DNA from 3 places in the Streptosporangium sp. NPDC049078 genome. Region 1 is predicted to be linked to each of the others. Evidence: riboswitches for the same ligand, from Rfam matches in the RefSeq annotation. Region 1 holds a riboswitch; each other region holds the start of a gene.
What was found. A riboswitch is a leader RNA that binds a small molecule or an ion and turns the genes downstream of it on or off. The one in region 1 is predicted to bind cyclic di-AMP.

Region 1 (7,079 bases):
ACCGTGCGGCACATCCGCGAGTTCAACGACATGGTGAGCGCCGACGAGCGGGTCACCTCGATCATGCTTCCCATCGCCGACGGCCTCACCATGATTCGAAAGCACTGACGAAAACTTTCCCGAATCGCGGGCGAAGGAAAACCTTTCCGATTACTGTAAGCGATGTGACAAACACGTTGCGCCCACCCGCGCGGAGGGAAGGATGACCTCATGGCCAAGACCCTGGAACGCCGCGAGGCGAAGCCCGTGTCCACCAACCATCAGGAGCTCGAAGCGCACTACCAGAGGACCTGCGACCAGTGGCCCGACCGTAAGGTCGAGATCATCAACGGCCGGATCGTGGTGAGGGAGTTGCCCACACTCAACCACGCCAAGAGCATCCTGCAGTTGTTGATCCAGCTCATCCCGTTCGCCACGGAACAGGGCTGGCATCCCGTATACGACGTCAAGCTCTTCCTGGGCGTCCAGAAAGATCGTTATCGGCCCGATCTCCTTGTCCTGCCGAAGTCTCCCCGCATGTGGGACGAGGAGAACGTCTATGCGGAGGAGACGCTGCTCGTCGTGGAGGTGGTCTCCCCCAGTAGTCGGAGCGACGACCACGTCACCAAACCGGAAAACTGCGCGATCGCCGGGGTTCCGCTCTATCTGGTGATCGACGCCACCCAGAATCTCGCCCGGCTCCTCAGCCATCCCGGGGAGAGGGGCTACCAGCGGCAACACCAGGTGACCCTTGGAGAGCCCCTTGAGCTCCCCGCTCCCTGGAACCTCACGATCGACACCGGCAAGCTGACCGAAGGGTAGGCCCACTCGGCGGGAGGCCCGGCCGGGGCGGGAGGCCGGAGCCCCCGCCGAGCCGGGGGTCCCCGGACGCCTCGACCGGGCCTCTCCCGCACGGGATCGGCCCTGCACTCCGCGCGCGACCTCGATCAACCTGAAGTGATCACTCGTCGCACCGGATCGGACACGGCCGCTCACCCGCGACGACACGACGCGTGTGGAAAACGGGGGCAACGGATCGTGTGGACCCAGCCATACGCTCCGTCGCCCTCGACGGCGGTGGAAGGTGCTCAGCAGATCTTGTGGACCCAGCTGTGCGGGTCGGGACGGGTCCCGTACTGGATCCCCACGAGCTCCTCGCGGATCTTCGAGGTGACGGGCCCCTGGGTGCCGTCGCCGATCGTCCAGGCGCGGTCGGCGCCCTTGACCGAGCCGACCGGGGTGACGACCGCGGCGGTGCCGCAGGCGAAGACCTCGGTGAGCTCGCCCGTCTCGCAGCCCTGCTGCCACTCCTCGACCGACAGGCGCCCCTCCTCGGCCTGGAGGCCGAGGTCGGAGGCGAGGGAGAGGATCGAGTCACGGGTGATGCCGGGCAGGAGGGTGCCGGTGAGCGCCGGGGTGAGCAGGCGGTCTCCGTAGACGAAGAACAGGTTCATCCCGCCCATCTCCTCGACGTAGCGGTGCTCGCCCGCATCCAGCCAGACCACCTGGTCACAGCCCTGCTCGACGGCCTGGCGCTGGGCGACGAAGGCCGCCGCGTAGTTGCCGCCGCACTTGGCGAAGCCGGTGCCGCCGGGGGCCGCGCGGGTGTACTCGGTGGAGAGCCAGACCGTCACGGCCTGCCCGCCTCCGAAGTAGGCCGCCGCCGGAGAGGCGATGACCATGTACTTGTAGCTCCTGGACGGGTAGTTGACGCCGAGCGCCGGCTGCGTGGCGATCATGAAGGGGCGCAGATAGAGGCTGTGCCCCGGCGTGGTCGGGACCCACTCGCGGTCGGTCTGGACGAGCAGCTCCAGCGACTCGACGAACGTCTCCTCGGGCAGTTCGGGCATGGCCATCCGCAGCGCGGAGCTGTTGAAGCGGGCGGCGTTCGCCTCCGGCCGGAAGGCCACGATCGCGCCGTTCTCCTGGCGGTAGGCCTTGAGCCCTTCGAAAAGCTCCTGCGCGTAGTGGAAGACCGACGTCGCGGGGTCGAGGCTGAGCGGGCCGTACGGCATGAGCCTGGCGTCGTGCCAGCCCTCACCCTCGGTGTAGTCGATCGAGATCATGTGGTCGGTGAAGACCTGACCGAACCCGGGACTCGCCATTACCTGCTCGCGCTCTGCCGCGGTGCGAGCGTGGTCGGAGAGCTGCACGTCGAAGCTGAGCTTCTGAGCGGTGGTCATCGCACGGATCCTTCTCTTGAGGTCTGGCTTACCCTTGGGTCCATTCTGCGTCGGACCGGGTAACGGGAAACTACTCCATCCATGCCGAAAACCGGCAGTGCTGGAGAAACAAAAACGCGCCTGGCGGCTCAGGTGAGCCGCCAGGCGCGTCGGGGTCGAGGGAGGCGGCTTCCTCAGCCGGCTACTCGGGCGGTGATGTCGTCGCCGATCTCGTGGGTGGTCCGGCCGGCCCGGCCGGCCGTCCGCTCGACCAGGTCGTCGGCGACGGCCTGCTCGACCCTGGTGGCCTCGGCGGCCATACCGAGGTGGTCGAGGAGCATGGCGACCGACAGGATCGTGGCGGTCGGGTCGGCCTTGCCCTGGCCCGCGATGTCGGGGGCGCTGCCGTGAACCGGCTCGAACATGCTCGGCGCGGTGCGGTCGGGGTTGACGTTGCCGCTCGCCGCCAGACCGATGCCGCCGGCGATCGCCGCGCCGATGTCGGTGAGGATGTCACCGAAGAGGTTGTCGGTGACGATCACGTCGAAGCGCTCCGGCTGGCTGACGAAGAACATCGAGGCCGCGTCGACGTGGCAGTAGTCGGTCTGGACCTCGGGATATTCCAGGCCGACGCGGTCGAAGGTGCGGGCCCAGAGGTCGCCGGCGTAGGTGAGCACGTTGGTCTTGTGGACCAGCGTCAGCTTTTTGCGGGGGCGGCCGAGCGCCTTGTCGAAGGCGTAACGCACGACGCGCTCGACGCCGTAGGCGGTGTTCAGCGACTCCTGGGTGGCGATCTCGTGCGGCGTGCCCCTGCGCATGACGCCACCCGCTCCGGCGTACGGGCCCTCGGTGCCCTCGCGGACGACGATCATGTCGATGTCCTCGGGGCGGGATCCGCCCAGCGGCGTCTCGACGCCGGGGAAGAGCTTGACCGGGCGCAGGTTCACGTAGTGGTCGAGCTGGAAGCGGAGCTTGAGCAGCAGGTCGCGCTCCAGGATGCCCGGGGGCACGCTGGGGTCGCCGACCGCGCCGAGCAGGATCGCGTCGTATCCGCGCAGTTCGTCGAGGACCGGGTCCGGCAGGGTCTCGCCGGTTTCGTGGTAGCGCTTGGCGCCGAGGTCGTAGGTGGTGGTCTCCACCTTCGTACCGACCGCTTCGAGGACCTTCAGCCCTTCGGCGACGACCTCGACTCCGATTCCGTCCCCGGGGATGACCGCCAGGCGAATGTTACGCGAATCCATGCAGGCACCTTACCGGTCCGTCTCGGCGATTGAACACCGGTCTCATTCTGCGGACGTGTTCGCACGACAGACCCTCTGATCGTTTTGTCCTTTTTTGCTCCCTATTGACCGTTTAGGGAGGTTTCGTTATGGTCCTCCCATTCACATCACTGCCTAATCCGTACGGGCCATCCCCTTACCGGGCCCGCACGGAGCCGGGGAACCACTCTTTACGGGATCTACCGCACCCCCGAGAACACCGCCCCTCCCCCGGAGCGCGTTCCCGGTCGTCATCAGGCGGATCCCTTGGGGCGAATCAGCGCGTTCTCGCGCCGTAGGGCGGCCTCCACGCCCGAGCCCGACAGCTCACCCGGCCGGCCTTATGGAAGGAATCATCCTGTCCGGCACAGTTCTCCCCCGCGTCCTGTCCATCTCCGCCTCCCTGATCCTCGCCGGCGCCGCGGTGTGCGCGACCTCGACCGCCGCCCTGGCCGCCTCCCCGCCCCCCGCCCCCGGACCCGCGGCGCTCAAAACCCCCACGCTGAAGGAAACGCTGAAGGCGATGGACGTCAGGCCCGCCTGGCAGAAGGCCGTGCAGTGGGCCATGTCCAAGCGCGGAACGCCCTACGTCTGGGGCGGCACCGGCAACGGCGGCTTCGACTGCTCCGGCCTGATGCTCCGCGCCTACGGCGCCGCCGGGATCAAACTCCCCCGCGTCACCTACGACCAGTACGCCGCCTTCTCCAAGAAGATCGCCTGGAAGGACCTCAGAGCCGGTGACCTGGCCTTCTTCAGCGGCCTCGGCCACGTCGGCATGATCACAAAGCCCGGCTACATGGTTCACGCCCCGCAAAGCGGCGACGTCGTCAAGGAGGAGAAGCTCAGCTCCTGGCGCCGCGCCTCCTTCGTCGGCGCGGTCCGCCCCGACCCGCAGGGGGTCCAGCTCGCCAAGCGGGTCGAGCTCGCGATCGAAGTCGTGCCCGGCGGATGAGACACGCCGGCGGATCGCCGCCGGGAGGCCGTGGAGGCCCCGGTGGCGGCGAGAACGGGTTCAGCGGGTGGGGGCACCACCGTTGTCCCTGCGGTCCAGAGCGGTCTGGAGCGCGTCGGTGGCCTCGTCCTCTGTCTCCTCGGGACGGTTCCAGGGATACATGTCGTACATGGCGAATCTCGTCTCGGTCGCACGCGAGCAAGGAAGGTGGTCAAGTCTCCGGTCGGGACTCCGACCAGGCCTGATGTCGAGGGTCCGGATCACGGACCGGCGACGGGGGCTTGGAGCCGGCAAGCGCCACAACACCGCGGCGAGTCGCCGGCCTGCCCCTGTCAGGCCTCGCCGCGGCAGGTAGGAATTACGAGAACCTGGCGCATTTCATTCCAGGCTACCTGCCCACGGAAACGCCGTCTCGCCCGGCGTACACACTTCTCACATGCTGAGACGAGATGTGGCCGCCGCCCCGGTCATCGGGGCGGCGGCCACATCGGTGGACCACGGCCGTGTTTCCCGTACGTCCCCCGATCGGTCCTGGGTGATCGCATGTCGTCCTGGATCGGGAAGGGCCACCGACCCGCGACGACGCGGCACGCGCGGGAAACGGGGCTAGTCGGCCAGGTCGGCCGAGCGGCCGCTGTCGGCGCCGATCTCCGCGCCGATCTGGTCGATCACCTCGGCCGGGATCGCGGTGTCGACGGTGAGGGCGATCAGCGCCTTGCCGCCCTTGGCGTCCCGGGCCACCTGCATCGAGGCGATGTTGATCGAGTGGTCGCCGAGAATACGGCCGACCACGCCGACGATGCCGGGACGGTCGGTGTAGGTGAAGAACGACAGGTGGTCGGTGGGCTCGATCTCCATCTGGTAGCCGTTGACCTCGACGATCTTCGTGATCTGCCTCGGCCCGGACAGGGTGCCGGAGACCGAGACCGTGCGGCCGTCGGCGAGGACGCCGCGGACCGTCACGACGTTGCGCCAGTCGGGGCTCTCGGAGCTGGTGACCAGCTCGACCGACACCCCCCGGTCCTTGGCCAGCAGCGGGGCGTTGACGTAGGTGACCGAGTCCTCGACCACGTCGGTGAAGACGCCCTTGAGCGCGGCCAGCTCCAGCACGCGGACGTCGTGGGAGGCGATCTCACCGCGCACCTCGACGTCGAGCTTGGTGGCGACCTCGCCCGCGAGGGCGGTGAACACCCGGCCGAGCTTCTCGGCGAGCGGCAGACCCGGCTTGACGTCCTCGGCGACGGCACCGCCCTGGACGTTGACCGCGTCCGGCACGAACTCCCCGGCGAGGGCGAGCTTCACGCTGCGCGCGACCTGGGTGCCCGCCTTCTCCTGGGCCTCGTGGGTGGAGGCGCCCAGGTGCGGGGTGACGACGACCTGGTCGAGCTCGAAGAGCGGGCTGTCGGTGACCGGCTCCTTGGGGAACACGTCGATGCCGGCGCCGGCGACGCGGCCCTCCTTGATCGCGGAGTAGAGGGCGTTCTCGTCGATGATGCCGCCCCGGGCGACGTTGATGAGGCGCACGTTCGGCTTGACCGCGTGGAGCTCCCTGTCACCGATGAGACCGATGGTCTCCTTGGACTTGGGCAGGTGCACCGTGATGAAGTCGGCCTCGCTCAGGGCCTCCTCGAGCGAGACCAGCCGGACGCCCATCTGCGCGGCGCGGGCCGGCTGCAGGTAGGGGTCGTAGGCGATCAGTTCGACGCCGAACGGCTGGAGGCGCTGCGCGACCAGCTGGCCGATCTTGCCGAGGCCGAGGATCGCGACGACCTTCTCGTCGAGCTCCACCCCGGTGTACTTCGAGCGCTTCCACTCGCCGCCCTTGAGCGCGGAGTGCGCCTGGGCGACGTTGCGTGCGGAGGCGAGGATGAGGGCGACGGTGTGCTCGGCGGCGCTGGTGATGTTGGAGGTCGGCGCGTTGACGACCATGACACCGGCCTTGGTGGCGGCCTCCACATCGACGTTGTCCAGGCCGACGCCCGCGCGGGCGACGACGCGGAGCCTGGGAGCGTTGGCGATCGCCTCGGCGTCGACCTGCGTGGCGCTGCGCACGATGAGCGCGTCCACGTCGGCGAGGGCGGGCAGGAACTGGGCGCGGTCGGCGCCGTCGGTGTGGCGGACTTCGAAGTCCGCGCCCAGAACCGCGAGACCAGCCTCGGAAAGTTCCTCAGCGACCAGTACGACGGGCTTGTTCACAGGCTGGATCCTTACTAGACGGTGAGGGGTGCACGGACCTCACGTAGTCTATCGGCGCTTGTGAACGCGTTCACGAGTGTCCCGCGATCCGAGACGCTTCGCGCCGCCGGGAAACCCCTCGGAGAGGCTCCGGAGACGGGTGGGACGTGAGGGGATCTCGCGACCCACGAGGCGATTACCCGTCCTTGACAGATCTCATGCACCAAAATTCAAGTTGGTCTTGATCCCAAGAAAACTTCGCTATTACCCTGATAAGCCGTGGTCCACTACCTATCGTTCCTCATATGAGCATCGGGAACCCCGCTCTCGGCAACGTACTCGCGCAGCACGGCGACCCGCACCGGCTGCTCGCGGCGCTGGCCGAATGGGGACTCCTGGTTGCCGTGCGACCCGACCGCTCCGTCGTGCTCGGCACGACCCAGGCCGGTGATCGTGTCCTGCTCGGATACACCTCGGCGGACACCTACGCGCGGCACCGCGGCAGCCACTCGCTGTCGGCGTGCGACGCCGACACCATCCTCGACATCCAGC
Region 2 (7,079 bases), on a different contig from region 1:
AACGATCCCGAGACCAACTGGACGGTCGGCAACTCGGCGAAGGCCAGGCTCGCCGTCAACCCGTGCGACAGGCGCACACTGGCCGCGACCGGCCGCGTGGCCGCCCGGACGGTGACCTTCACCGGCGTGCCGGACTTCATGAAGGTCGAGCAGGTGATCCTGTACGGCTCACGGGCCTCGGCCGCCTCGGCCGTCGCCCAGGTGCGTGCCGCCCTGGTCAAGTGCGCGGCCAGGACCGACTCCGGCGCGAGTTACCGCTACGCCTCCTCGCGCCTGACCGGGCTCGGCGACGAGGCGCTGAGGATCTCCGGCCAGGTCCACTACGGCAGGAAGGCCGGGGTGGGCGGTGACCGGAGCGTGCTGGTCAGGAAGGGCAACGCCGTCCTGGTCTATCTCTGGGCGGGGGAGTACGACAAGCCGGCGAAGGGCGACTGGAGCGTCCAGCTGCGCGACGCCAGGAGGATGACCGCCAAGATCTGCGACATCGCCGCCTGCGGGTAGTGCGACCGGAGTACCGGCGGGAGTGCTTTCCGAGGCCGGGACACCACCCGTTCCCAGGGGGCGCTTCCCACGGTGCCCCCCTGCGTCCGAGGTACCGCTCCTGACAGGGCCGTCTCCCGCGGCCGACGACGCCCTCCGGGGAGAAAGCCGTCGGCCGCGGGTAAAGCGGTCACCTGCGAACAAGGAGCAAACCCGGTGAAAAGGTGAGTCAACCATTACTTCTTCTGTACTATTCGCCGCAGGTCTGGTGCAGTCGGGAGGCGTTGACGTGGCCGTGGCGGGTTTGCCGGTTGGACTGATTCGGATACCGGTGGCGGTAGGGCTCGCTCTCGCGCTGTTGACGATGCCGGTGAGCGGAGCGTCCGCCCAGCTGAGGCCGACCCCCGCCGAGGCGAAGAAGAAGCTGGAGAAGCTCAACGAGCAGGCCGACCAGATCGTCGAGAAGTACAACCAGGCCTCGGAGAAGTGGAAGCGGGCCAGGAAGAAGTACGGCGATCTGAACGCCGATCTGACCCGCCAGAACAAGCAGGTCGCCGGGCTGCGCAAGGAGCTCGTCTCGATGGCCGTCAGCAGCTACCAGGTCGGGTCGATCAACGGCTGGGAAGGCATGATCTACCAGTCCGACCCCGGTGCCCTGCTGAGCGGCCTGGCGGCCGCCGACCAGATGTCCACCTCCCGCGCCCAGTCGCTGAACGCCTTCGACGAGGCCACCAAGGCGCTGCGGATCGGCCGGGACGAGGCGAAGAAGGCCCTGGTCGACGCCGACAAGACGCGGGACGAGCTGGCCGAGGAGAAGGCCAAGGCCGAAAAGATGGTGAGGGCACAGACGAAGCTCCTGCGCGAGCTCAACGCCTTCAAGGTGGGCAACCCGCAGAGCACCGGGGTCCAGTACACCGGCTCAGCCTCGGGCAACGCCCGCGCCGCCCTGCAGTTCGCCTTCGCCCAGATCGGCAAGCCCTACCGGTACGGCGGCACGGGCCCGGCAGGCTGGGACTGCTCCGGCCTGGTCCAGGGCGCCTGGCGCAACGGGGGAGTCTCCCTTCCCCGGACGACCTGGGAGCAGTGGAGCTGGGGTGCGAGCCGCAAGGTCTCCCTGAGCGACCTCCAGCCCGGCGACCTCATCTTCAGCGAGGGCCTCGGCCACGTCAGCATGTACGCGGGCAACGGCCAGATCGTGCACGCCCCGCAGACGGGCGACGTCGTCAAGACCGTCCCGCTGTCGTCCTACGGCCGTCGTATCGTCGGAGCCGTCCGCCCCTGAGCGTTGCCCCGCGGCGTTGTCAGTGGCCGTCAGTGGCCGTCAGTGGCCGCCATGACCCCCGGTGGCGCCCGGTGCCCCAGGCGGTTCCCCGGTGCTCCCCTGTGGCTCAGCGGCCCCACGGCGGCTCCGTCCGCAGTGGCCTGCGAGGCGACGGCGAGGCTCCCGCGCCGGGTGGGGTGGGGCGCCGGAAAAAACCGGATGTGCCGGGCGCGGTGCTGCTGCGAGCATCGGAACATGATCAAACCATGGATACCCGACGAGCTCGCGTACGCCGGACCTGAGCACCTCGACGCCGCGTTCGTCGCCGGGTTCGACCGGAAGCAGGGCAGGCCCGACCCCGAAGAGGACCTCGCCGTGCTCGCGAGGCACGGCGTGGGGGAGAGCGCGACGGTGGTGGAGTTCGGCGCGGGGACCGGACAGTTCGCCCTGGCCGCGGCGCGGCGGTTCTCGCGGGTGGTGGCGGTGGACGTCTCCCCGGCGATGCACGACTTCCTGGCCGCCCGTGCCGCCGAGAACAGGCTCTCCGCGGTCGAGTGCGTGCGGGCGGGCTTCCTGTCCTACGAGCACACCGGGCCGCCCGCCGACGCGGTCTACACCCGCCACGCACTCCATCAGCTCCCCGACCTCTGGAAGGCCGTCGCGCTCGACCGCGTCGCGCGGATCGTACGGCCGGGGGGCGTCCTGCGCCTGCGTGACCTGATCTTCGACTTCCGGCCGGACGAGGCCGACGCCGTGTTCGGCCGCTGGCTCGACGGCGCGGCGGACGACCCCGCGCTCGGCTACACGCGCGAGGACTACGCCGAGCATCTGCGCACCGAGTACAGCACCTTCAGATGGCTGCTCGAACCAATGCTGGACGCCGTCGGCTTCGAGATCGTCGAGGCGGACTTCCAGCAGTCGATCTACGGGGCCTACACCTGTGTCAGGCGCTGAGAGCGTCCGGCCGACCGTCCGGGAACGGTCCATCATCGGTGGATCACGATGAGTGTGACGAACATTACGAAACCGTGATTTGCCGGGCGTGATGCGAAGGATGTGACGAGGGTCATATCTCATTAGCATAAATGGCCATTAAGCAGGGATAACAGTAAGATCAAGAAGGGGGCCGGCCCTCCCGGATTTGGGGAATGCTTTGCCGAACGTTGGGGATCGGGGTAACTTCTGGCGTCGCGACGTGCAAGCCACGCCGTCGCGGTGAATGTCGGTCTTCGGGCCGGTTCCCTTATAAGAATCCAGCCGGCCGCCGTGCCCCCACCCGGGGGCGGAGATCATTGCGGCGGCCCGCCGAATCCATGCAGCCAGGAGGCATGGAACCGGGGACCCAAAAGGCCCAGCACGCTGCGGCCAGGGGTGAATCGGCATGTTTATGCCGTAGGGCATCTTCCAAGCCCGAATCCGTCAGCTAACCCGGTAGGCATCAGTGGAAGCCCCAAGGAGAAATCCTGTCCAGCACCCTGCACAACCCTCGTCTGTCGCGCCTTTTCCGCCTTTCCCTCGGCGGTATCGCCCTCACGTTGACCGCCTCAGCCGGAGCGGTCACCCTCGGGCCCACGGCGGCGCAGGCGGCGGACGGTCCCCCCGAGATCCTGGTCAACAGCGCGGCCGGCGTCTCTGAGAAGACCGAAAGCACCACCAAGACCGTCACTCAGGCCTCGGCCACAGCCACGGCGAAGGCCAAGGTGAAGGCCAAGGCCAAGGCCAAGATGAGCAAGGCGGCACGACAGAAGGTACGGGCCGGTAAGGCGGTCTCGACGGCCAAGAAGCAGATCGGCACCCCTTACCGCTGGGGAGCCTCCGGGCCCGGAGCGTTCGACTGCTCGGGGCTCGTCCGGTACGCCTGGAAGAAGGCGGGTGTGTCCCTCCCCAGGGTCACCCACAGCCAGTACAGGGCGATCAAGAAGAAGGTCTCGTGGAGCAAACTGCGCCCCGGTGACCTGATGTTCTTCAGCGGGAAGGGCCACGTCGGCATGTACGTCGGCAAGGGCAGGATGGTCCACTCGCCGAGCAGTGGCAAGACGGTTCGTGTCGTGAAGCTGGCGGGCTACTACAAGTCCTCCTTCGCCGGAGCGGCACGACCCGGAGCCTGAGCCCGGGTGGGGGACCCGGGACCGCGTCGAGCGCGGCTCCCGAACTCCGAACCCGGGTGCCGGACCCGAGCACGGCGCCCGAGCGCCGGACCCGGGCACGGTGCCTGAGCACCGCGCCCGAGTACGGGAGCCCGAGCCCGCGTCCGGGCACACGCCGGAGGCGCGTCGAAAGCACGTGCCGAAAGCACACGCCCGAGCACGGAAAAGCGGCCCCGGCCCTCCACCAGGAGGGCCGGGGCCGCTCCATGCCGGTCGAGATGCCGGTCAAGTACCATCGGCTCGTATGTCCGTCCCGAAAGGGCGCCGCGCCGTGCTCGCCGGGATGCTGGCGCTGATGAGCGCCGGTCCGTTCGCCGGGACGGGCCCCCTCCTGGCCGGAGCCGCACCGCTCCTCCCGCACGGCCCGTACGACGCCCGGCGCCTCCTCCGGGACCCGGGCGACCTCCGCGACCTGTGGCCGGGTGCCGCCGTCACCGTCAGGGGCGAGCACTCCCTCGTGATCGGCCACGGCGTCCCCGACGCCGTCCTGCGGGATCTGGCGGCGAGGGCCGACCGCGCCCGCGCGACGATCGCGGAGATCTGGGGGCCGGTTCCCGCGGTGATCCTCTTTCCCGCCGGCGACGCCGAGGCCGCGACGCTCGCCGGAGCCGGCAGCACCCGCGGCCTGGCCGCGATGGCGACCGCGGACCGGGTGATCGTCCTGCCCTCGGGATACGCCAGGCTCACCGAGACCGGCAGGGACGTGGTGATCACCCACGAGCTCGCCCACGTGGCCACCGGCGCGACCCGTGGTGGCCGGGTGCCGATGTGGCTGTCGGAGGGCTTCGCCGACTACGTGGGCTACCGCGACGCCGGGATCGCGGTGCGTACGGCCGCCGCCGAGCTGGCCACCGAGGTGCGCGCGGGCGTCCTGCCCGAGCGTCTGCCGGGACCGGCCGACTTCGCCCCCGGGGCGCCGAGGCTCGCGCAGGCGTACGAGGAGGCGTGGCTCGCCTGCCGGTTCGTCGCGGAGCGCTTCGGGGAGAAGGCGCTGGTGAGGCTCTACGGTAGCGATGTCGGGAGCGCGCTCGGCCTGTCGCCGGCCGAGTTCACCGCATCCTGGCGCGACTACCTCGGGAAGGAACTCACGTGACGCTGAGCACGAAGGACGCGCCCTCGGGCGTGCGGTCGGCGGGATGGGCGACGGCCGGCCTGGGGGCGGTCACGCTGGCGGTCGTGGCGTTCACCACGCCCTGGAGCGTGCTGCCCGACGGAGCTCCGCCCGTCACCCCCGATCCGGCCCGCGACTTCACCGCCGAGCAGATCGCCAGGGCCGAGACGTTCGACGCGCTGGTCAGCCTTCCCGGCTACCTGTCGCTCGGCCTGACGCTGGTCGTGGCGGGGGTGCTGATCGCCACCCCGCTGGGCGCGCGGCTCGTCGACCGGCTGCCGGGGCCGTGGTGGCTGCGGACGTTGCTCGGCGTGCTGGCGCTGTCGGTGGCCGTGGCGATCCTGCGCTGGCCCCTGGGGATGTGGTCGGAGGGCTACCTGCGCGACTTCGGGCTGTCCACCCAGGCCTGGCCCGCGTGGGCGGCGGACCGGGCCAAGAGCACCGGCATCGGCGCCGGGCTGACCGCGATCATGGTGGTGGCGGTGATCGGCCTGGCGCGACGCTACCGGCGCTGGTGGATCCCCGCGGCGGCCGGGGCGTTCGTCCTGACCGTCGCGGCCTCTTTCGCCTACCCGGTGCTCATCGAACCGGTCTTCAACGACTTCAGGCCGCTGGAGGCCGGGCCACTGCGCGACGACCTGCTCGCGATGGCCGACAGGGACGGCGTGCCGGTCGAGAACGTGCTCGTCGCCGACGCCTCCCGGCGGACCACCGCGCTCAACGCGTACGTCTCCGGATTCGGCGCGACCCGCAGGATCGTGGTCTACGACACGCTGCTGCGCGCGCCCGCCGACGAGGTCGAGCTGGTGGTCGCGCACGAGCTGGGCCACGCCAAGGCGGACGACGTGCTGTGGGGCACCCTCGTCGGCGGCCTGGGCGCGGCGTTCGGGGCGTGCCTGCTGTACGTGGTGACCTCGGCGGGAGGCGTGCGGCGCAGGGCCGGGGTCACCTCAATCGGCGACCCGAGGGCGGTGGGGCTGGTGATGGGGGTGCTGAGCCTGGCCACGGTCCTGTCGGGGCCGGCCCAGAACCTGGTGAGCAGGCATATCGAGGCCCGCGCGGATCTGCACGCGCTCGACCTGACGAGGGATCCCGCGACGTTCGTGGCCATGCAGAAACGGCTGGCATTAACCAATATTTCGGATTTATCGCCCGATTTCGTTGAGTATGTACTTTATGTATCGCATCCCACGGCACCGCAGCGCATCGCCATGGCACGCTCCTGGGCCGGGCTGAACGGCCTCCCCGAGCCGTGAGCCGCACGCTGGTCGTCACGAACGACTTCCCGCCCCGCGCCGGAGGGATCCAGTCGTTCGTGTACGGCCTCGTCGCCCGACGCCCGCCCGGCTCGGTCGTCGTCTACGCGCCCCGGTGGACCGGCAGCGCGGCCTTCGACCTGCGCCAGCCGTACCCCGTCGTACGACACCCCACCTCGCTGATGCTGCCCACGCCCGCCGTCGCCCGCCGGGCCGCCGAGCTGGTCGCCGAGTTCGGGTGCGACACCGTGGTCTTCGGGGCGGCGGCGCCGCTCGGGCTGATCGCGCCCAGGATGCGCGAGGCCGGGGCCCACCGCGTCGTCATGGTCACCCACGGCCACGAGGCGGGCTGGACCGGGATCCCGGTCGGACGCCAGGTGCTCGCCAGGATCGGGGCGAGCGCGGACGTGGTCACCTATCTGGGGGAGTACACCCGGCGCAGGCTGGCCGGGGTGATAGCCGAGGACAAGCTGGTCCGGCTCGCTCCCGGCGTCGACACCGAGGTCTTCCACCCGGGGGCCGGGGGAGGGCGGGTGCGCGCGAGACTCGGACTGGGAGAGCGGCCGGTGGTGGTCTGCCTGTCCAGGCTGGTGCCGCGCAAGGGGCAGGACACGCTCCTGCGGGCCTGGCCCGGCGTGCTCAGGGACGTGCCCGGCGCGGTGCTCCTCATCGTCGGCGGGGGCCCGTACCGCAGGACCCTGGAGCGGCTGGCCCGGCCGCTGGGCGGCTCGGTCAGGATGACCGGCCCCGTGTCCGAGGCCGAGCTGCCCGGCTACCTCGCCGCGGGCGACGTGTTCGCGATGCCGTGCCGCACCCGACTGGGC
Region 3 (7,079 bases), on a different contig from region 1:
GCAGTACAACATGTTGTGGCGGGTCGTCGAACCGGAGATCGTCCCGCTGTGCCTGCGCGAGGGCATCGGCCAGCTGGCCTTCCAGCCGCTCGCGCAGGGGGTGCTGACCGGCAAGTACCGGCCGGGCCAGGAGCCGCCGGACGGGTCGCGGGGAACGGCCGGCGGGCGGGCTCCCACCTTCATCAGGAGGGTTCTGGGCACGACGCTCCTCGAACGTGTGCAGGCCCTGCTCCCGCTCGCGGGGGAGTGTGGCCTCTCGGCGGCCCAGCTCGCGATCGCCTGGGTGCTTCGGCAGCCGGGGGTCTCCTCGGTGGTCGCCGGTGCCACCAGGCCCGAACAGGTGACCGAGAACGCCTCGGCGTCCGGCAGGACGATCGACGACGCCGTCCTGAAGCGGGTGGACGAGGTGCTCGGGGACCTCGTCGACCGGGATCCCGCCAAGACCGCGAAAATGATGGCGGTGAAGCCGAGCTGGATGAAGGCCGACGCGGAGAACGGCTAACCGCGGGCGTCCGCGTGATCTCACCTCGTGACCTCACCGCGGTTCGCCGAGCCGGGGCGCGGGGGCAGCTCGAAGGCAGCTCGGGGCAGCTCGGGGCAGCTCGGTGTCCGCCGGAAACGCCGGTTACGGACATGACGTTATGAAGACATAACGTCATGTCCGTAACTCATGCGAGATATATCCGCTTATGACAACTTTTCAGCTTGAGGTAAAAGCCACAACTGTGTCCAGCATTTACGTATAATGGCCGGAAGCAGACAAGAGGTATGGGGGCTACCGGATGGCTGTGCGTTTTCATGTTCTCAGGCACGTTGAAATCACCGTGGACAGGCACATGGTCGGCTTGGGGCGCCGCCGGTGCGAGCGGTTCACGTTCATGTCGCCGCGCGTCCAGGAAGGGCACGCCACAGGGCGGCCGCGCGCGATCAATCGGGAGGATCGCCGCGCGAAGGGCGGTCACATCCCGCTCGTACGGACCTTGACCGGGAGCACAGGGCGGGATCCGGCCTTCGGCTGAAGCGGCCGCGCTCGCCGGAGTGGTGTGACCTGAGCCGCGCCGGAGCGCGCCCGCGATGGTCTCCCCGGGACCGTACGCGCTGTCAGAGGGCTCGCAGCGGGTCCCGTCCCGTCGCCCATGGGGCGAAGGCGGTTCACGACCTCTTTCTGGTCCCCTTTCCGGGCCTTCCCATCGGGTGCGAGACCGGTGAGATCCGCGATTCACGTTTCCGGCCGAGCCACCGGCCACCCGTTCCGAGCGCGGCGGCACAGTTCCGCCCTGATCGAGGTAGCGCTTCGTCGAGACGTCGTACGCGCCTGTCATCGACCGGCACCTCACGTTCCCGATCCGTGCGCGACCGTCGTTCCGTGACGGCATGCACGGCGGAGAAGACGACATTCCCATGAAGAGGCCGACGTCCCTTTCCCACCCGCGAAGGAAAACACATGTCGCCTAACACCCTCCCGGAGGGCGAGGTACAGTTCCACGTTCTCGGGGATCTGGCGGTTACCGTGAACGGCGTCGAAGTGCCGATGCCGGCCCAGAAACCGCGAAAGTTGTTGAGCATACTGCTCAGCAGAGCGGGGCAGTCGGTGCCCGTCGGGATCTTGTCGGATATTTTGTGGACCGAACAGCCCAAGAATCCGCGGAAGGCGATGCAGGTCTACGTGTTCCGCCTCCGGCATGTTCTCGGCCACGACCGGATCCAGCAGCGGGGTGAGGGCTACGCGCTGGTCACGCATCCCGACGAACTCGATGTCCACAGGTTCGAGGCGCTCGCCAAACAGGCGCTGAACGCCATGCTCTCCTCCGACATAAAGGATCTGGCGCGCTGTTCGGCGGAGGCGCTCGACATGTGGCGCGGCAGGCCGTACGCGGACCTGGCGGAGAGCGCCGTCGCGGACCACGAGGTCAGCCGGCTGGAGGAACTGCGAACCTCACTGCTGGAGCTGCGCATCGGCGCGGACATCGGCCTCGGGAACCACTTCGAGACCATACCCGAGCTGCGCGGCCTGATCATGCGTTTCCCGTTCCACGAACGGTTCCGCACCCTGCTGATGCTCGCCCTCTACCGGACCGGTCGCCAAGGGGAGGCGCTGGAGGTGTTTCAGGAGACCATCGTGCTGCTCGACCGGGAGCTGGGAATCCTGCCGGGTCAGGAAATGAGCACGATGCACACGCGAATTCTGCAGTCCGACCCGTTCCTGATGTCCGTCGACGCCGTACTGGAATGTCTGGGAGAGGTCGGCCTGAAGGCCGCGCATCGGTGAACCAGGGGCCGGTGCCGTTGACGAGGGGTGCGGAGGGCTGGACGCGCCGCGATCCGGCGCGGTGCGCAGACCTGGCCGTCGCACCCCGGTTCCGCAGACCTTCGGTGTGCCTTCGGGCGACGGGACACCTACCCCGGCGATAGTTGTGCCTCGTCCCTCGCCCCGTATCGTCCCCACCAGTGATCCCGACGGTGTGAGGAAGGATCGGCATGAGCGACGACGCGGTGCGACGCGTTTTCCGGACGGTCGACTCGTTCGACCCCGACGAGTTCGTGCGGTTGCTGGCCGAGGACGCCACGTTGGTGTTCGGCAACGCCGAGCCGATGGCGGGACGCGAGGCCATCGCCGCCGGGTTGCGGGACTTCTTCTCCACCATCGGCGGCCTGCGGCACAGGATCGTGCGGAACTGGCAGGTGGACGCCGACATCATCGCCGAGACCGAGGTGACCTACCGGCGGCTCGACGGCACGGACGTCGGCGTCGTGGCCGTATCGATCTGGCGCACCCGCGACGACGGCCTGATCTCCGACTACCGCATATTCGTCGACCTCGCCCCCCTCCAGGCGGGCGGGGGCGCCGCCCGGCCCGCGTCCACGGGCGCGGCGCCCACCTTCGCCCACGGGGGCGCCCAGGGGTGAGCCGCCGCTCACGCGACCGGGCGCCGCTCCCGGAGATCAGTACATCGAGATGTGCGGATGGTCGAAGTGGTTGGCCGTGATGCCGCCTCGGTTCGACATGAACCTCCAGCCGGAGCCGTGGTTGATGCGCTGGCGCCAGATCACGTACTTCACGCCGAGTTTGGCCTTGTTCTTGATGGCCCAGGCGGCGATCTCGTCGCCGAGCGCGAGGTTGGCGGCCGTGGGCATCGCGCCACCGGCGCTCATCATGAAGTCGCAGGCACGGCCCAGAGGATGCTCGCCGCCGTCGTTGACGGCCCGGTAGCAGCCGACCGAGTACGGCAGGTTGAAGCGCCTCATGACGGCGTCGCGCATGATCCGGGTGCGGTCGGTGATGTTGTCGGCGCCGGTGGGCAGCTGCGGCGCCCAGCTGCCGTCGGCGCGACGGCCGGAACCGGTGGGGGCGAGCCGGTCGAGCTTGTTCTTCATGTCGCGGATCAGCTTCTCGGCCTTCTCGCGCTGCGCCTGCACCTCCTTGGCCTCGTCGCCGATCTCGTCGGTGAGCGTGGCGGCCGTCTCGGCCGCCCGCTTCCTGCGTTCGATGCTGTTGACGAAGCCCTCCAGGTGGGCGGCCTGCTGGGCGGTGAGCTGCTCCATCACCGCGGCGGCGCCCATGTCGCCGGAGAACATCAGCGCGGGCAGCCCTCCGCCGCTGCTCTGGTAGCGCAACTGGACGATGGAGTCGACCTCCCGCTTGGCCTCGACGTAGGTCTTCTCGGCCTTTTCCAGGTTCTGCTTGGCGACGATCTCGGCCTTCTGCGCCATCTTGAGCGACTCGCGGGTGGCCGCGTAGGTCTCGATCAGCTTGTCGACCTGCTTGCCGAGCTTGGCCAGCTCGGCGCGGAGCTTGGCCTCGGTGGGCTTGGGGTCCGCGCTTCCGGCGGTGGGGGCGCCGATGGTGAACACGACGATCGAGCTCAGGCAGAGGGCCAGAGACGCACGCCGACGGAACGTGGGGGACGGGGCCGCCACGCACTCTCCTCTCCTTACGCCTACCGGGTTAGCTGACGGGTTCGGGCTGGAGGAAGCCCTTCCACCGAAGTGGTTTCACCCCAGGTGCGGTGGTTCCCCGGCTCCCGGGCAAGGTGCCCGGGATTAGGCAAATCAGCGTTTACAGCCGATGTGGGAAGGATAGTAGTGGTAAACAGCAGGTCATGCGACCTCAAGACGAGACCAAGCGGTAATCAGTTCGTGACAACAGAGCGCAGCAGTTGTGCTGTCGCCTCGGGCGACACGTCGTTCACGAAGGCGCCCATCGCCGACTCCGACCCGGCGAGGTATTTCAGCTTGTCCGGCGCGCGGCGGATGCTGAACAGCTCCATGTGCGCGTACGACAGATCGCGGCCGGTGGAGACCGGTGCCTGGTGCCAGGCCGCGACGTACGGCATGGGCACGCCGAAGATCCCGTCGAGGCGGCGGAGCACGTCGGTGTAGAGGGGGCCGAACGCCGCGCGTTCCCCGGCGTCCAGCGCGACCAGGTCGGGGACCCTGCGGTGCGGGTAGAGGTGGACCTCCACGGGCCAGCGCGCCGCGGCGGGGACGAAGGCCGTCCAGTGCTCGTTCGAGCCCACCACCCGGATCTCGGCCGCACGCTCCGCGGCCAGGACGTCGGCGAACAGGTTGCCGCCCGTCCGCTCCCTGTGGCGCTCGGCCGCCCCGAGGGTGAGCCTGGTGCGCGGGGTCACGTAGGGGTACGCGTAGATCTGGCCGTGCGGGTGGGCCAGGGTGATGCCGATCTCCGCCCCCCGGTTCTCGAAGCAGAAGACCTGCTCCACGCCGGGCGTCGCCGACAGCTCCGCCGTACGGTCGACCCAGGCCTCCATGACCAGTTCGACCTGCTCGGGGGAGAGCCGCGAGAACGCGGAGTCGTGCTCGGAGGTGAAGCAGACCACCTCGCACCTGCCGACCCCCGGACGGACCTCGCTCAACCCTCCGATCGGCCGGTGGTCGCCCGGCTGGGCGGAGAACGAGGGGAACCGGTTCTCGAAGACCACCACCTCGTAGTCGGAGGAGGGGACCTCGGTGAGATTGCCCGGAGTCGAGGGACAGAGCGGGCACTCGTTGGCGGGGGGCAGGAAGGTGCGGCCCTGGCGGTGCCCGGCCACCGCGATCCACTCCTCGGTGAGCGGGTCGTAGCGCAGCTCGGAGGCGGCGGGACGGGGCGGCAGGTCGCGTCGGTCGGGTGCCGTGCGGTCGGCGTCGTCGCGCCGGTCGAAGTAGAAAAGCTCCCGGCCGTCGGCCAGGTGGGTGATCGTACGCTTCATCGGCCGGCGATCTCGCTCTCGCGCTGGGGTTCGGTGATGATCATCTCGCCCACCGAGGCGGCGAGCTCCTCGCGGGCCTTCTCGGTCATGCCGGAGTCGGTGACCACGATGTGGGCCTCGGCCAGCTCGGCGATCGTGCTGATGCCGACCGTGCCCCACTTGGTGTGGTCGGCGAGCACCACCAGGCGGTGCGCGGAGGCGACCAGTTCGCGGTTGGTCTCGGCTTCGAGCAGGTTGGGGGTGGTGAACCCGGCGCGGGTGCTCATACCGTGCACGCCGAGGAAGAGGGTGTCGACGTGCAGGCCGCGGATCGCCGAGACCGCGACCGGACCGACCAGCGCGTCGGAGGGGGTGCGGACCCCGCCGGTCAGCACGACCGTGTGGTCGGCCCTGGGGGAGCGGTGGAAGACGTCGGCGACCCGGATCGAGTTGGTGATCACGGTCAGCTCGGGCACGTCGACGAGCTGGTGGGCGAGCGTCCAGGTCGTGGTGCCCGCGGAGAGCGCGACGGCGGTGGCCGGCCGGACGAGCCGGGCGGCGTGCCGGGCGATCGTCTCCTTCTCCGCCTGCTGGCGCACCGACTTGGCGGCGAAACCCGGCTCTTCGGTCGAGCCGGGCCCGGTGGCGGTGGCGCCACCGTGGACCTTCTCCACCAGACCGCGTTCGGAGAGCACCTCAAGGTCGCGCCGGATCGTCATGTCGGACACGCCGAGCTCCCGGACGAGATCGGCGACCCTGACCCCGCCGCTGCCGCGCACCCTTTCCAGGATCGCCTGCTGTCGCTGCTGGGCGAGCATCGCCTCACTCCCCTTAATCCATCAGATTCCACCAAAATACCACGAGCAGGTGGGGGAGGTTGTTGGATTGTGGTGGCCGGCCGCTCACAGTCGATCAAGCTCCGCCGCGATGTTCGCCCTCGCCGCCCCCTCCAGATCGGCGATGTGGAAGATCACAGGAAGATCGAGCAGCGAGCGCAGCACCGTGGCCCTTCCCGCCCTGAACACGTCGTCGGGGACGAAGTCGTACTCCTCGCGCACGGCCGCCGCGTAGGCGGCGTAGACGTCGGGGGAGGAGCCCAGGATCGCCAGGTCCGCGTCGGACAGCACGGCCCCGTCCGCGTCGCCGGACGCGGGTGCGTGCGTGACGGTCATCCTGACCAGCCGGGCGACCGTCGCCACATCCTCCGCGGGCACCCCCAGCTCCGGCAGCGCGCGCTCGGCCAGCCTCGCGCTCCGCTCCTCGTTGTCCGCACGCCGCGGGTCGTAGACGGCGTCGTGGAACCAGGCAGCCATCCGTACCAGGTCCGGGCGCCTCGCGTGGTCGGCGAGGGCGTCGACATGGGTGAGCACCGCCTCCAGATGGGCGGTCGTGTGATATCTGCGGTGCGGCTCGTCGTACCGGGTGATCAGTTCGCGGCCGAGGGGGTCGGCCCCCGCGCCGGCGAGGGATCGCCAGCGGGCCATCAGCTTCTCGCTCATGTGACGGAGCCTAGAGTCCGGTGACGGAGCCGGGAGTCCGGCCTGACGGGTGAGGAGCCCGGTCACGCGTCCATCCAACGGGTGGGGAACGTCAAGACGGGGGAAACGCCGGGGAAATACGGTCCGCCGGAGCCGGACGGATCGCCGTCCAGGCCTTGTGCGACGGACGTTCCAGGAGGAATGTGAAGGTCTGGGCGAGTGAGATCGAGTCCCGTACGGATCCGGAGGAACCTCGGCGAAGGGGTGGTCGGCATGGGCAGACGAGCACGCAAGGCCAGGGCGCGCAAGAAGCGCAGGGCCAACCACGGCCGGCGGCCGGCGGCGGGCTGACGGCACGCGCTCCGATGGTCAGGCGCGGCGGCCCCAGGAGGCGAGCAGCAGGATCTGCGGG

Region 2: another riboswitch for cyclic di-AMP. It lies ahead of AB0B90_RS29490 (C40 family peptidase); the one in region 1 lies ahead of AB0B90_RS05975 (C40 family peptidase).
Region 3: another riboswitch for cyclic di-AMP. It lies ahead of AB0B90_RS34895 (hypothetical protein); the one in region 1 lies ahead of AB0B90_RS05975 (C40 family peptidase).

The regions. Positions count from the first base shown of each region.
Region 1 covers NZ_JBEZEL010000003.1:210,221-217,299, reverse strand. Annotated here, with positions in the region: gene AB0B90_RS05995 (O-methyltransferase) at 1-108, shown strand, start outside; gene AB0B90_RS05990 (Uma2 family endonuclease) at 211-801, shown strand; gene AB0B90_RS05985 (branched-chain amino acid aminotransferase) at 1,068-2,162, opposite strand; gene AB0B90_RS05980 (3-isopropylmalate dehydrogenase) at 2,336-3,382, opposite strand; cyclic di-AMP (ydaO/yuaA leader) riboswitch at 3,538-3,756, shown strand; gene AB0B90_RS05975 (C40 family peptidase) at 3,744-4,352, shown strand; gene serA (phosphoglycerate dehydrogenase) at 4,959-6,548, opposite strand; gene AB0B90_RS05965 (hypothetical protein) at 6,833-7,079, shown strand, end outside.
Region 2 covers NZ_JBEZEL010000018.1:195,869-202,947, forward strand. Annotated here, with positions in the region: gene AB0B90_RS29475 (hypothetical protein) at 1-501, shown strand, start outside; gene AB0B90_RS29480 (NlpC/P60 family protein) at 812-1,762, shown strand; gene AB0B90_RS29485 (class I SAM-dependent methyltransferase) at 1,997-2,695, shown strand; cyclic di-AMP (ydaO/yuaA leader) riboswitch at 3,035-3,194, shown strand; gene AB0B90_RS29490 (C40 family peptidase) at 3,277-3,849, shown strand; gene AB0B90_RS29495 (hypothetical protein) at 4,133-4,981, shown strand; gene AB0B90_RS29500 (M48 family metallopeptidase) at 4,978-6,255, shown strand; gene AB0B90_RS29505 (glycosyltransferase family 4 protein) at 6,252-7,079, shown strand, end outside.
Region 3 covers NZ_JBEZEL010000025.1:103,587-110,665, forward strand. Annotated here, with positions in the region: gene AB0B90_RS34880 (aldo/keto reductase family protein) at 1-502, shown strand, start outside; gene AB0B90_RS34885 (AfsR/SARP family transcriptional regulator) at 1,532-2,269, shown strand; gene AB0B90_RS34890 (nuclear transport factor 2 family protein) at 2,479-2,907, shown strand; gene AB0B90_RS34895 (hypothetical protein) at 2,944-3,918, opposite strand; cyclic di-AMP (ydaO/yuaA leader) riboswitch at 3,922-4,058, opposite strand; gene galT (galactose-1-phosphate uridylyltransferase) at 4,131-5,210, opposite strand; gene AB0B90_RS34905 (DeoR/GlpR family DNA-binding transcription regulator) at 5,207-6,007, opposite strand; gene AB0B90_RS34910 (metal-dependent phosphohydrolase) at 6,092-6,688, opposite strand; gene AB0B90_RS34915 (hypothetical protein) at 6,887-7,018, shown strand; gene AB0B90_RS34920 (TIGR03086 family metal-binding protein) at 7,037-7,079, opposite strand, start outside.